Regions from separate parts of the Pseudomonas halotolerans genome, predicted to be linked through region 3. Evidence: predicted binding sites of a transcription regulator. Region 3 holds the regulator's gene; each other region holds the start of a gene.
What was found. Region 3 encodes FliA, which starts transcription of late flagellar genes. Its sites were predicted from a motif close to CTAAAGTTTNNNNNNNNNNNGCCGNTAA; they were not measured.
Positions count from the first base shown of each region.

Region 1: a site for FliA is predicted at 696-723, ahead of AAIS01_RS11195 (methyl-accepting chemotaxis protein). Genes of this name have one in related genera too.
Region 2: a site for FliA is predicted at 1,200-1,227, ahead of AAIS01_RS01030 (flagellar protein MotY). Genes of this name have one in related genera too.

Region 1 is NZ_JBCNTJ010000006.1:249,710-251,977, forward strand. It holds gene AAIS01_RS11190 (16S rRNA (uracil(1498)-N(3))-methyltransferase) at 1-509, shown strand, start outside; gene AAIS01_RS11195 (methyl-accepting chemotaxis protein) at 776-2,268, shown strand, end outside.
Region 2 is NZ_JBCNTJ010000001.1:207,453-209,720, reverse strand. It holds gene rnt (ribonuclease T) at 1-89, opposite strand, end outside; gene pyrC (dihydroorotase) at 86-1,132, opposite strand; gene AAIS01_RS01030 (flagellar protein MotY) at 1,325-2,268, shown strand, end outside.
Region 3 is NZ_JBCNTJ010000010.1:101,819-104,086, forward strand. It holds gene AAIS01_RS15415 (protein phosphatase CheZ) at 1-411, opposite strand, end outside; gene AAIS01_RS15420 (chemotaxis response regulator CheY) at 430-801, opposite strand; gene fliA (RNA polymerase sigma factor FliA) at 968-1,711, opposite strand; gene fleN (flagellar synthesis regulator FleN) at 1,708-2,268, opposite strand, start outside.

The sequences.
Region 1 (2,268 bases), on a different contig from region 3:
TCGACCAACCTGCACCGGCCAAGCTGCCGCTGACACTGGTGCTGGCTCTGCCTCGACCGAAGATGCTCCGGCGGGTGTTCCAGACCGTCGCCACCATGGGCGTGCCGCGCGTGGTGCTGGTCAACAGCTACCGCGTGGAAAAGAGCTTCTGGCAGACCCCGTTCCTGGAGCCCGAGGCCATTCGCGAACAACTGATCCTGGGGCTGGAGCAGGCGCGCGACAGCGTGCTGCCAGAGATCGTCATCGAAAAGCGCTTCAAGCCCTTCGTTGAAGACCGTCTCCCGGCCCTCGCGAAAGGCACCCTCGGCCTGGTCGGTCATCCTGGAAACCATCCTCCCTGCCCTCGAGTTCCGGAAGGCCCCGTAACCCTGGCCATTGGCCCGGAAGGCGGCTGGATTCCCTACGAGATCGACCTGCTGGCCAAGGCCGGGCTGCAACCGGTACAGCTGGGCGAACGTATCCTGCGCGTCGAAACCGCCGTCACCGTGCTGCTCGCACGGTTGTTCTGACCCCTGTGGCGAGGGGACTGTAGGAGCTGGCGAAGCCTTGGGCCGCGTTCGGACGATTTTTTGATTTTAATCGTTCGCTGGCGACTCAACGGTCCGGAACAAGATCGCAGCCTCGCTGCACTCGACAGCTCCTGCAGCCGAGCGGGAGCCTGCTCCCTCGCACGCTGACCACGCGACGGCTATTTTCTACAGATCCCTCCCAACCAGCCGATACAGCTCCCATAAAACCAATTCAATGCAGCAAGGGAGAAATCAGCATGTTCCGAATGCTTACCCAGAGTCTGGGAAACGTAAGCGTCAATCGCAAACTCGGCTTCGGCTTCGGTCTGGTGCTATTTCTAACCTTGATGATCGCTTTCACCGGCTGGAGCGGCCTGGGCAATGTGATCAGCCGCGGCGACAAGCTGGGCTACATTTCCAGCCTGAACGAATTGAGCAAGGACCTGCGCCTGGCGCGCCTGGACTACTACACCACGCGGGGCGAGAACGGTCCGCAGGAAGTCAACGATCTGCTCGCCAAACTCGAGGCGGGCCTGACTGCCGCCCGCCAGATGATCGAGCAACCAGCCGACGTGGCGCTGATCGACAAACAACTGGCCGCAGTGGCCGAGTACAAGAGCGCCTTCGCCGAGATGGCCAATGCCACCGTCAGCCGCGAAGATGCCCGCAGCAAACTCGGCGCCAGTGCCGACAATGCCGTGGCCCGCGTCGCCGAAGTTGAAAAAGCGATGCTGCAAAGCGAGGACATCGCTCAGTTCAACAACGTGGTTTCCCTGAGCAAGGCGATCCAGCAAGCGCGTTACCAGGTTCGTGGCTACACCTACAGCGGCAAGAGCGAAGCCCAGCAACCGGCTCTTGACGCCGTTACCGACGCCCTCAAACTGCTCGCTCGCCTGCCGGCCCAGTTGCCTGAGGAGCATTCCGCCAACCTGCAGCAGGCCAGCGATTCGATCAACGCCTACCGTGCCGCAGTCGGCCAGTTCCGCGACTCCCAGCTTGATACCGCCGCTGCGCTCAAGCGCATGACCGAGCAAGGCGAAGTATTGCTGGAGTCCAGCAAAAGCCTGACCGTGTCCCAGACCGCCGTGCGCGACCACGACGCCGCCAAGGCCAAGACAGTCCTGGTATCCGCTGCCGTGCTGGCCATGTTGTTCGGCGTGATCGCCGCATTGGTCATCACCCGGCAGATCGTCGGCCCACTGGACCAGACCCTCAAAGTCGCCGAGCGCGTTGCCGCGGGTGACCTGACCCACAACCTCACCTCCGAGCGGCGCGACGAACTGGGCCAGCTACAGCGCGCCATGCAGAGCATGACCGTGGGCCTGCGGCAATTGATCGGCGGCATCAGCGACGGCGTTACGCAAATCGCCAGCGCCGCCGAACAACTTTCGGCCGTGACCGAACAGACCAGCGCCGGGGTCAACAGCCAGAAAGTCGAAACCGACCAGGTTGCCACCGCCATGCACGAAATGACCGCCACCGTGCAGGAAGTGGCGCGCAATGCCGAGGAGGCTTCAGAAGCAGCCGTTGCGGCTGACCAGCAAGCTCGCGAAGGTGAAAAAGTCGTCGGTGAAGCCATCGCCCAGATCGAACGCCTGGCCCTCGAAGTGGGCAACTCTACCGCAGCGATGGGCGACCTCAAGCGTGAGAGCGACAAGATCGGCAGCGTGCTGGACGTGATCAAGTCCGTGGCCCAGCAAACCAACCTGCTGGCCCTCAACGCGGCCATCGAAGCGGCCCGTGCGGGCGAAGCCGGACG
Region 2 (2,268 bases), on a different contig from region 3:
TAGCCCCGGAAACGGGCTGCCATGGGGTGACGGGCTGCGCCCGAACCGCCGTTGCCGTCCAGCTCGTCGTCGAAATGATCTTCACTCACACAGTTTCCTCCAGCAGGCGCCAGCGCAGTTTTTCACCGGCGCGCAGCGGGATAACAGTCAGCTCGCCAAAAGGCAGGCTGGCGGGGGCGGTCCACTCGTCGCGAACCAGGGTAATACGATCGGTGTTTACCGGCAGACCATAGAAGCGCGGACCGTGGAGGCTGGCGAAGCCTTCGAGTTTGTCCAGTGCATTGCGTTGTTCGAACGCTTCGGCATACATCTCGATGGCGGCATAGGCGGTGTAGCAACCGGCGCAACCGCAGGCCGCTTCCTTGGCGTGCCGGGCATGGGGTGCTGAGTCCGTGCCGAGGAAAAACTTGGCGCTGCCGCTGGTGGCGGCGTCGAGCAAGGCTTCTTGATGGGTGTTGCGCTTGAGGATCGGCAGGCAATAGAAGTGCGGCCGGATCCCGCCCACCAGCATGTGGTTGCGGTTGTACAGCAGGTGATGCGCGGTAATGGTCGCGCCCACGTTGGCCGGGGCCTCGTTGACGAACTGCACGGCATCGCCGGTGGTGATGTGTTCGAACACCACCTTGAGCGTCGGGAAACGCTCCACGACGCGACGCATGTGCTCATCGATGAAGATTTTTTCGCGGTCGAACACGTCGACATCGCCACGCGTGACTTCACCGTGGATCAGCAACGGCATGCCGACTTCGGCCATGGCCTCCAGCGCCGGGAAAATCTTATCGATGCTGGTGACGCCGGAGTCCGAGTTGGTGGTGGCGCCAGCGGGGTACAGCTTGGCGGCATGGACAAAGCCGCTGGCCTTGGCATCGCGTATTTCTTCGGGCTGCGTACGGTCGGTGAGGTAAAGCACCATCAGCGGTTCGAAACGGCTGCCGGTCGGGCGCGCGGCCAGGATTCGCTGGCGATAGCCGTCGGCCTCGACGGCGTTGCGCACGGGCGGAACCAGGTTCGGCATGATGATGGCGCGCCCGAAGGTGCGCGCGACATCGGCGACGGTATGGGTCAACACAGCACCATCGCGAAGATGAATATGCCAGTCGTCGGGACGCAGCAGGGTCAGGCGGTCGGACATTGGGGGGCTTCCAGGCGGGTCAAACTCTGGGGAATGCTACCGGAAAAGACCGATTCAGGCACTCGCTATCAAGTTCTGGCGCAAGTTACCGATAGCTCGTACAGGTGTGCCACGAATCAGTGGGGTGCCCCCGGACAGGCGTCATACTCTCAACGTGTGTCGATCTTCGTATAAAAGCCAGTGGAGCCTCCCGTGCGCCAGCGTTATCTAGCCTTGCTCAGTGTGTTTGCCAGCCTTCCCGCGATGGCGCTCACTTTCCAGACCCGTCTGGAGAGCATTGAGTGGACGGTCGAAGGCGACAAGTTCGAGTGCCGGCTGAGTCAGCCGGTCACCGATTTCGGCAGTGGTGAATTTGTGCGCCGGGCCGGCGAGCAGGCGATCTTCCGGCTCAAATCCCATAACCCGATGCTCGGTGGCGGTTCGGCCATCTTGCTGGCGGCCGCCGCGCCTTGGCAGCCGGGACGGGGTGACATCAACCTGGGCTCGGTCAGGCTCGGCAGCGGCGATGTGCTGTTCAACAGCTCTCAGGTCCAGGCGGGCCGCTTGATCAGCGGGCTGATGGAAGGTCGTAGCCCGGTGGTACGGCGTAATACTGGGGATGGGCGGGTTTCGGAAGTCCGGCTGCTACCCGTGCGCTTCAACAAGGCCTTCAGTGATTACCAAGGCTGCGTGGCAAAACTGTTGCCGAAGAATTTCGAGCAAGTGCGGCAATCCCAGATCGGCTTCCCCGGCGAAGGCGTCGAACTCGATGCCCGGGCCAAGGCTCAGTTGCAGGTGATGATCGACTTCATCAAAGCCGACCCGACCGTCAATCATGTCGAACTCGATGGTCACTCCGACAATAGTGGCAATCGATTGACCAACCGTGAGCTGTCGCGTCGCCGGGCCTTGGCGGTCCAGGACTTTTTCAAGGCCAACGGTTTTCAGGAGTCGCAGATCACTGTGCGGTTCCACGGCGAACGTTATCCCTTGGTGCCCAACACCAATGCCGCCAACCGGGCCAAGAACCGTCGTGTGGCTGTGCGCCTGGAGCGGGTGGCGGTGCCTGAAGCGCCGGCACCGCAGGCTGCACCCGCCGCGCCTCCTGCCAAGACTCCAGCGCCGACCGCGACACCGGCCAAGCCCACTGCAGCCAC
Region 3 (2,268 bases):
AGCGCCGACTTCACGCCGCATGAACCGACCCCAGTCGGTGCTCAAGGCCTGGGCTTCATCGCTCAGGCCGTTGACCAGCGGCGTTGCGTTCTCCACCAGGTCCATGGTGCGGTTGGCCGCGGCCTCAGTCAGCTTGACCACATACCCCAGACGCTCGGTGGCGTCGGTGATCTGCGAGACTTCCTCGGCCTGCGGCATGTTCGGGTCGATCTGAAAATTGACAATCGCGCTGTGCAGTTCACGCGTGAGCTTGCCCACTTCCTGATACAGACCGCGATCACGGGTCTGGTTGAGCTCATGGATCATTTGAACCGCATCGCCAAAGCGGCCTTTTTCAAGGCTGTCGACCAGTTCGCGGGCATGTTTTTTCAGGGTCGATTCGAAATCACCCATTGAAGATTCGTTATCCATAGCTCCCCCGTGGCGCCGTTAACCGATGCGTTCGAAGATTTTTTCGATCTTCTCTTTCAACGCCTGGGCCGTGAAGGGTTTGACCACATAGCCGTTCACACCGGCCTGAGCCGCTTCGATGATCTGCTCGCGCTTGGCTTCGGCAGTGACCATCAGCACCGGAAGGTGCTTGAGTTTTTCGTCGGCGCGCACATGGCGCAGCAAGTCGATACCGGTCATGCCGGGCATGTTCCAGTCAGTCACCAGAAAGTCGATGCTTCCGCTGTTGAGAACCGGAATGGCAGTGGTGCCATCGTCGGCCTCGACCGTGTTGGTGAACCCAAGGTCACGCAACAGGTTTTTTATGATCCGCCGCATCGTTGAGAAGTCATCAACGATGAGGATTTTCATGTTCTTGTCCAATTCGACCTCCAAGCAGTCTTAAACGCGCCCAGCACCTGAACGCGCCATTTCAATCAATCCGGCACAACACTCGACAACGGTCTGGAGGACAACGGAGAAAGACTGGCTCAGCGCAGGCCAGGCCAGACTCGTTCGCAGTGTCCCCACACTGCTGTCAGCGCGCTCGCCACTCCCCCAAACGCCCCCGCAAACGGGCCGCGCACTGGCTGTGTAACTGGCTGACCCGCGATTCGCTGACCCCCAGGACCTCACCGATTTCCTTGAGGTTCAGCTCTTCGTCGTAGTACAGCGCCAAGACCAGTCGCTCACGCTCCGGCAAATTGGCAATCGCATCCGCCAGCGCGCTCTGGAAACGTTCATCTTCCAGGTCACGCGATGGCTCCATGTGAGCACTCGCGCCGTCCTCGTGCAGCCCTTCGTGTTCGCCGTCCTGCAACAGGTCGTCGAAACTGAACAGGCGACTGCCCAAGGTATCGTTCAAAATCCCGTAATAATCATCGAGACTCAATTGGAGTTCGGCCGCAACCTCATGATCTTTAGCGTCACGCCCGGTTTTAGCTTCAATGGCGCGAATGGCGTCACTGACCATGCGGGTATTGCGGTGCACCGAACGCGGTGCCCAGTCGCCCTTGCGGACTTCGTCGAGCATTGCCCCGCGGATGCGAATACCGGCATAGGTCTCAAAGCTGGCGCCCTTGCTCGCGTCGTATTTGTTCGACACTTCGAGCAGCCCGATCATGCCCGCCTGGATCAGATCCTCGACCTGGACACTGGCCGGCAACCGCGCCAGCAAGTGATAGGCGATACGTTTGACCAGCGGGGCATAACGCTCAATCAATTCGTATTGGGCGTCCCGTGCCGATTTTTTGTAGAGATGGTTGTAACCGCTGGCTGTCATAACACGGGCCCTGCTGTTTGTTGCACGAGACGCTCGACGAAAAACTCCAGATGCCCGCGAGGGTTGGCCGGCAATGGCCAGGTATCAACCTTCTGGGCAATAGCCTTGAACGCCAGTGCGCATTTGGAACGGGGAAAAGCTTCATAAACCGCACGTTGCTTCTGGACGGCCTTGCGTACGCTTTCGTCGTAGGGCACTGCGCCGACGTATTGTAGGGCGACGTCCAGGAAGCGATCCGTGACCTTTGTCAACTTGGCGAACAGGTTGCGGCCTTCCTGCGGGCTCTGGGCCATGTTGGCCAGGACGCGGAAGCGGTTCATGCCGTAGTCACGGTTCAGTAATTTGATCAGGGCATAGGCGTCGGTGATGGACGTCGGTTCGTCGCAGACCACCAGCAACACTTCCTGGGCAGCGCGTACGAAACTGACGACCGAATCACCGATACCGGCAGCCGTGTCGATCACCAGCACATCGAGGTTGTCACCGATGTCGCTGAAGGCCTGGATCAGACCGGCGTGTTGAGCCGGAGTCAGATGGACCATGCTCTGGGTGCCCGA